2 regions of the Streptomyces sp. PTL18 genome follow, and region 1 is predicted to be linked to the other one. Evidence: riboswitches for the same ligand, from Rfam matches in the RefSeq annotation. Region 1 holds a riboswitch; the other holds the start of a gene.

Region 1 (3,201 bases):
GTCATCTGACCAGGTGCTCCTCAGCCGGCGATGTGGGTGTCGTACTCGTCGGCGGACAGCAGGTCGGCCGGCTCCTCGGACACGCGTACCTTGAACAGCCAGCCGCCCTCGAAGGGCTCGGAGTTCACCAGCGACGGGTCGTTGACCACGTCCTCGTTGACCTCCGTGACCTCGCCGCCGACCGGGGAGTAGAGGTCGCTGACCGACTTGGTCGACTCCAGCTCACCGCAGGTCTCGCCCGCGGTCACCGTGTCACCGACCTCCGGGAGCTGGACGAACACGACATCGCCGAGCGCGTTGGCCGCGTGCTCCGTGATGCCGACCGTCGCGACGCCGTCCTCGGCGTCCGACAGCCACTCGTGCTCCTTGCTGTAGCGCAGCTGCTGGGGGTTGCTCATGGCCTGAATTCTCCTGTACGCGGGGGAGTGGTGGTGAAGGGAGTGCTGCTGGAGACGTGCGCGAGCACGGCGGGGGCGCGCGCGGTCACGTCACCTGCCCGTCGAGTGCCTACTTCTGGCGCTTGTAGAACGGCAGCGCCACGACCTCGTGCGGCTCGTGGCTGCCCCGGATGTCCACCCCGACCCCGGGGGTGCCCGGCGCCGAGTGCGCGGCGTCGACGTACGCCATCGCGATCGGCCTGCCCAGCGTGGGGGAGGGCGCCCCGGAGGTGACCTCGCCGATCACCTCGCCGCCCGCGACGACCGGGTACCCGGCGCGCGGAACGCGACGGCCCTCGGCGACCAGGCCGACGAGGACGCGCGGCGGGTTCTCCCGGGCACGGGACGCGGCTGCCTCCAGCGCGGCACGCCCTACGAAGTCGCCCTCCTTCTCGAACTTCACCACCCGGCCGAGCCCGGCGTCGAAGGGCGTCAGCGCGGTGCCCAGCTCGTGCCCGTACAGCGGCATGCCCGCCTCCAGGCGCAGGGTGTCCCGGCAGGACAGCCCGCAGGGGGCCAGGCCGACGGGCGCGCCCGCCTCGGTCAGCGCCTGCCACAGCTTCTCGGCGTGCTCGGGCGCGACGAACAGTTCGAAGCCGTCCTCGCCGGTGTAGCCGGTGCGCGCGATGAGGGCGGGGACGCCCGCGACCGTGCCGGGAAGGCCGGCGTAGTACTTCAGGCCGTCCAGCTCGGCGTCGGTGAGCGACTTCAGGATGCCGGGGGACTGGGGGCCCTGGACGGCGATCAGCGCATAGGCGTCCCGGTCGTCGCGCACCGCGGCGGCGAAGCCCGCGGCCCGCTCGGTCAGCGCGTCCAGCACCACCTGGGCGTTGGAGGCGTTGGCGACGACCATGTACTCGGTGTCGGCGAGCCGGTAGACGATCAGGTCGTCCAGGATGCCGCCGTCCTCCTGGCAGATCATGGTGTAGCGGGCGCGGCCCACACGGACGGAGGCGATGTCGCCGACGAGCGCGTGGTTGAGGAACCGGTCCGCCTCCGGCCCGGTCACCGTGATCTCGCCCATGTGCGAGAGGTCGAACAGCCCTGCCCTGGTACGGACGGCGACGTGCTCGTCGCGCTCGGAGCCGTACCTGAGGGGCATGTCCCAGCCGGCGAAGTCGGTCATCGTCGCGCCGAGCGAACGATGCAGGGCATCGAGCGCGGTACGGCGCAGGGGGCTACTGCTCATCGGTTGTGCTCCCAAGACGTGGGGTCCCCCCACGCGAGCGCAGCCGGGCATGGGGGAGGCGAGGACGGTCCTCCCCATCTGTCATCGGAACCTGAGAGGTTCGCCGTGATCGCCCGCGCGGCGGGGCGTCACGGCTTGCACCTTGGGTGGAGCCACCGGGAGGCGGCCCGCTTTCCAGATGTGCCTCGCCCGCGCGGTATCGGGGCCTGAGAGATTCAAGGGAGGGACTTGCTCCTTCGGCGCCCGGGCCCACGTACGCAAGCCGTACGTCCCCGGAACTCTCCCGCGCGGATTCAAGCGGCCGGTATGCAGTTGGCGCGCACATCATTGCACGCCGCGCCCGATCCCGGCAGGGCGGCACTTGTAACCGGCTTGTGGCCGTACGCGAACGCCACCACGAGAATCGTCCATTACCTTCTCTTTACGCTCGGTGGGGACGGGACTTCCTGACCGCAAGGGAGGACGATCACGGTGAACAGGACGACGGCGTACGCCACCACGGGCATCGCGGTACCCCGGCAGCCCGTCGCCCCGGCCCGGGAGGCCGGCGCGCCGGCGCCGGCGCCGGTGGTCCGCGACCTGCGCGACCGCAGGGGCCGCAGCCCGTACGGGCTCACCTTCGGCGCCCACGACCTCGTCGTGGTCACCGGCCTGCCCGGCAGCGGCAAGTCCACCCTTATGCGGCGCGCGGTGGCCGGCGCCCGCATCGACTCCCAGGACACCCGCGACCGCTGGGACGCGCGTGTGGCCCGCTTCCTGCCGTACGCGGTGTACCGGCCCCTGGTCCGCCTCGCCCACTACGCGGCCCTGCGAAGCGCCGTGCGCGCCGGCACCGGGGTCGTCGTGCACGACTGCGGCACCCAGACCTGGGTGCGCACCTGGCTGGTCCGCGCGGCCGGGCGCCGCGGCGGCACGCTCCACCTGCTCCTGCTCGACGTCACCCCCGACACGGCCCTGGACGGCCAGCGCGAGCGGGGCCGGGGCGTCTCCCGGTACGCCTTCCTGCGCCACCGCCGCGCCACCCGCCGGCTGCTGGGCTCCGTCGAGCGGGGCCTGCTTCCGAAGGGCTGCGGTTCGGCGGTCCTGCTCGACCGGGACGCGGCGGACGTGCTGCGCCGGATCGACTTCGCGGTCCGGGCGGAAGGAGCGGAATGAATCGCGCTGCCCGCACACCCGTTAGCCTTTTCGCCACACCAGTGGTAATCGGCAGGCGGTAGGCAGATGGACTTCCCGGCGGACCTTCCCGCGGACTTCCCCGCACAGGCGCACCCCCATCCGCACGGCGGATGGCCGGGCAACGAGCTGGAGGAGGTGCTCTCCGCCTCGCTCGGCATCCCCTCGGCGGGCGGCCGGATCGTCGAGGTGCTCGGCCGCAGCCACCTGTGGGTGCCGCTGCCGAACGGCGGAGGCCCGCACAGCGGCCCCCTCGACCTGCCCACGGCGGAGATCGAGGGTCAGGCGTACGTCCCGGTGTTCAGTTCGGAGGAGCAGTTCCGCCACGTCGCCGGCGGCCACATGGCGTACACCATCGCGCCCGCCGTCGAGTTCGCCCGCGGGCTGCCCCCGCAGGTCGGC
Region 2 (3,201 bases), on a different contig from region 1:
GGCGAGGACGAGCTCGTACGGATGTTGGGCAAGGCGCACGGGCAGGCGCTGTACGCGATGGCGCTGGCGCACGACGAGCGGCCGGTGGTGGCCGAGCGGGAGGCCAAGTCGGTGTCCGTCGAGGACACGTACGACGTCGACATCCACGACCGGCTGCGGATCGGTCTGGAGGTGCAGCGGCTGGCGGACCGGTGTGTGCGCAGACTGCGGGACGCCGGGTTGTCGGGACGGACCATCGTGCTGAAGGTGCGGCGGTACGACTTCTCCACCCTGACCCGGTCCGAGACCCTGCGGGGGCCCACGGACGATCCCGCGGTGGTGCGGGAGGCGGCGGCGCGGCTGCTCGACTCCGTGGACACCACCGGCGGGGTGCGGCTGCTGGGGGTGGGGGTCGGCGGACTCGCCGACTACACACAGGAGGACCTGTTCGCGCAGGCCCACCTGGCGGCGGGGGAGCCCGCGGCGGAGGAGCGGCCGGACGCGGCGGACCCCCTCGCCGAAGAGCCGGCATCGTCACCCGAGCGGGTCTGGCTCGCGGGGCATGACGTCCGTCACGCCGAGTACGGGCCGGGGTGGGTCCAGGGCAGTGGGCTGGGCAGGGTGACCGTACGGTTCGAGACACCGCAGTCGGAGCCGGGCCGGGTCCGCACGTTCAGCGTCGACGACCCTCAGCTGGAGCCGGCCGACCCGCTGCCGCTCGTCCCCGAGGTCCCCGGTACCGCCGGGGCACCCGGCCCCGCAGACACCGGTGCCCGACACCGTTGAGCGGGCACGGACATCTGCCCGCGGGGCCGTCACGTCTCGTCCGACCCCGCCAGATGGCCGAAGTCGCGGTCCGGGGGCGGTGGTGCGGACACGTCCAGGCCGTAGTGGTGGTAGAGCTGCAGCTCCTGTTCGGGGGACAGGTGGCGGCCGACGCCGAAGTCGGGGGCCTCCTTGATCAGGGAGCGTTCGAAGGGGACGTACAGTGAACCCTCGACCAGCTCGCTGGGCTCCAGGGGGACGAACGCGTCCCTGCCGAACAAGCCCGTTCGTATGGCCGCCCACTCCGGTACACCCGTCGCGTCGTCGAGGTACACCTCGTCGATCGTGCCGATCTTGTGGCCGTTGCGGTCGAACGCCTTGCGGCCGATCAGATTCCGCGGATCGATGTCGGTCTGCACGGTCCCTCCAATTGGTCGCAACGCATCCGTAAGCACTACGAAAGAGCAGATTCAGGGAGGCGGCCACTTGAGGGTCTTCCCGCACCGGCTGTCGACTCGTCCTCGCTGGTAGTCTGGCAAGCGGCCGTTGACCCCGTGCGGGAGAGTCCTCCGGAGTGATCCGGAGGCGCCGAAGGAGCAAATCCTCCCCGGAATCTCTCAGGCCCAGGTACCGCACGGACGAGGTCACTCTGGAAAGCAGAGCGGGTGTCGACGGCTTCCGCTCTCACCGACGGTGAAAGCCGGCCCGCCTTCGGGCGGACCGGTGAAGCTCTCAGGTCGAGATGACAGAGGGGGAGGCCGTCGGGGTACCCGCGCCGTGGTGCCCCTCGAAGGTCGCGTCAGACCAGGAGGCCTCCGCAATGACCGCCCAGCGCATTCCGCTCTCCGAGCTCGAACAGGGCACTCCGTTCGAGTACCGCCACATCGGCCCCGATCAGGAGGCGCGGGCCAAGATGCTCGCGCAGGTCGGCTACGGCTCGCTCGACGAGCTCACCGCCGCCGCGGTGCCCGATGTGATCAAGAACGCCGATGCCCTGGACCTGCCGGGTGCGCGCACCGAGGCCGAGGTGCTGGCCGAGCTGCGCTCCCTCGCCGGCCGCAACAAGGTCCTGGACTCCATGATCGGTCTCGGGTACCACGGCACCTTCACGCCACCGGTCATCCTGCGCAACGTCATGGAGAACCCGGCCTGGTACACCGCCTACACGCCGTACCAGCCGGAGATCTCCCAGGGCCGGCTCGAGGCGCTGCTCAACTTCCAGACCATGGTCGCCGACCTCACGGGCCTGCCGACCTCGGGCGCGTCCCTGCTCGACGAGGGCACCGCCGCCGCCGAGGCCATGGCGCTGTCCCGGCGCATGGGCAAGAACAAGAGGGGCCTGTTCCTGGTCGACGCGGACGCGCTGCCCCAGACCATCGCCGTGATCCGGACCCGAGCCGAGCCCACCGGTGTCGAGGTCGTCGTCGCCGACCTCAGCGACGGCATCCCCGCCGAGGTCGCCGAGCGGGAGATCAACGGCGTACTGATCCAGTACCCGGGCGCCTCGGGTGCCGTACGCGACATCAAGCCCCTCATCGACCGGGCCCACCGGCTGGGCGCCCTGGTCACCGTCGCCGCCGATCTGCTCGCGCTCACGCTGCTGACGTCTCCCGGTGAGCTGGGCGCCGACATCGCCGTGGGCACCACGCAGCGCTTCGGCGTCCCGATGGGCTTCGGCGGCCCGCACGCGGGTTACATGGCGGTCCACGAGAAGTTCGCCCGCAGCCTGCCCGGCCGGCTCGTGGGAGTCTCCGTGGACGCCGACGGCCACAAGGCGTACCGGCTCGCCCTGCAGACGCGCGAGCAGCACATCCGCCGCGAGAAGGCGACCAGCAACATCTGCACCGCTCAGGTGCTGCTCGCCGTGATGGCCGGGATGTACGCCGTCTACCACGGGCCCGAGGGCCTGCGGAACATCGCCCGGCGCACCCACCGGTACGCCGCGGTCCTCGCAGCGGGCCTGACGGCCGGCGGGGTCGAGGTCGTCCACGGCGCCTACTTCGACACCGTCACCGTCCGTGTCCCGGGGCGGGCCGCGGACATCGTCGCCGCCGCCCGGGACCAGGGCGTCAACCTGCGCCTCGTCGACGCCGACCACGTCTCGGCCGCCTGCGACGAGACCACCGGCCGGGCCCAGCTGCGCGCGGTGTGGAACGCCTTCGGCGTCGGGGGCGACATCGACGCGCTGGACGCGACCGCCGAGGAGGCGCTCCCGCAGCACCTGCTGCGCACCGACGACTACCTCACCCACCCGGTCTTCCACCAGCACCGCTCCGAGACCGCGATGCTGCGCTACCTGCGCAGGCTGGCCGACCGCGACTACGCGCTCGACCGCGGCATGATCCCGCTGGGCTCCTGCACCATGAAGCTCAACGCGACCACCGAGATGGAGCCGGTGACCTGGCCGGAGTTCGGTCAGCTGCACCCCTTCGCGCCCGCCGAGCAGGCCCAGGGCTA

Evidence for each region. A riboswitch is a leader RNA that binds a small molecule or an ion and turns the genes downstream of it on or off. The one in region 1 is predicted to bind glycine.
Region 2: another riboswitch for glycine. It lies ahead of gcvP (aminomethyl-transferring glycine dehydrogenase); the one in region 1 lies ahead of gcvT (glycine cleavage system aminomethyltransferase GcvT).

The regions. Positions count from the first base shown of each region.
Region 1 is NZ_JCAJZO010000023.1:61,098-64,298, reverse strand. Features, by position in the region: gene glyA (serine hydroxymethyltransferase) at 1-5, opposite strand, end outside; gene gcvH (glycine cleavage system protein GcvH) at 21-398, opposite strand; gene gcvT (glycine cleavage system aminomethyltransferase GcvT) at 508-1,626, opposite strand; glycine riboswitch at 1,695-1,810, opposite strand; glycine riboswitch at 1,811-1,922, opposite strand; gene AC5WS8_RS31220 (AAA family ATPase) at 2,092-2,781, shown strand; gene AC5WS8_RS31215 (enhanced serine sensitivity protein SseB) at 2,848-3,201, shown strand, end outside.
Region 2 is NZ_JCAJZO010000017.1:145,899-149,099, reverse strand. Features, by position in the region: gene AC5WS8_RS27585 (DNA polymerase IV) at 1-765, shown strand, start outside; gene AC5WS8_RS27580 (PRC-barrel domain-containing protein) at 795-1,163, opposite strand; glycine riboswitch at 1,292-1,387, shown strand; gene gcvP (aminomethyl-transferring glycine dehydrogenase) at 1,565-3,201, shown strand, end outside.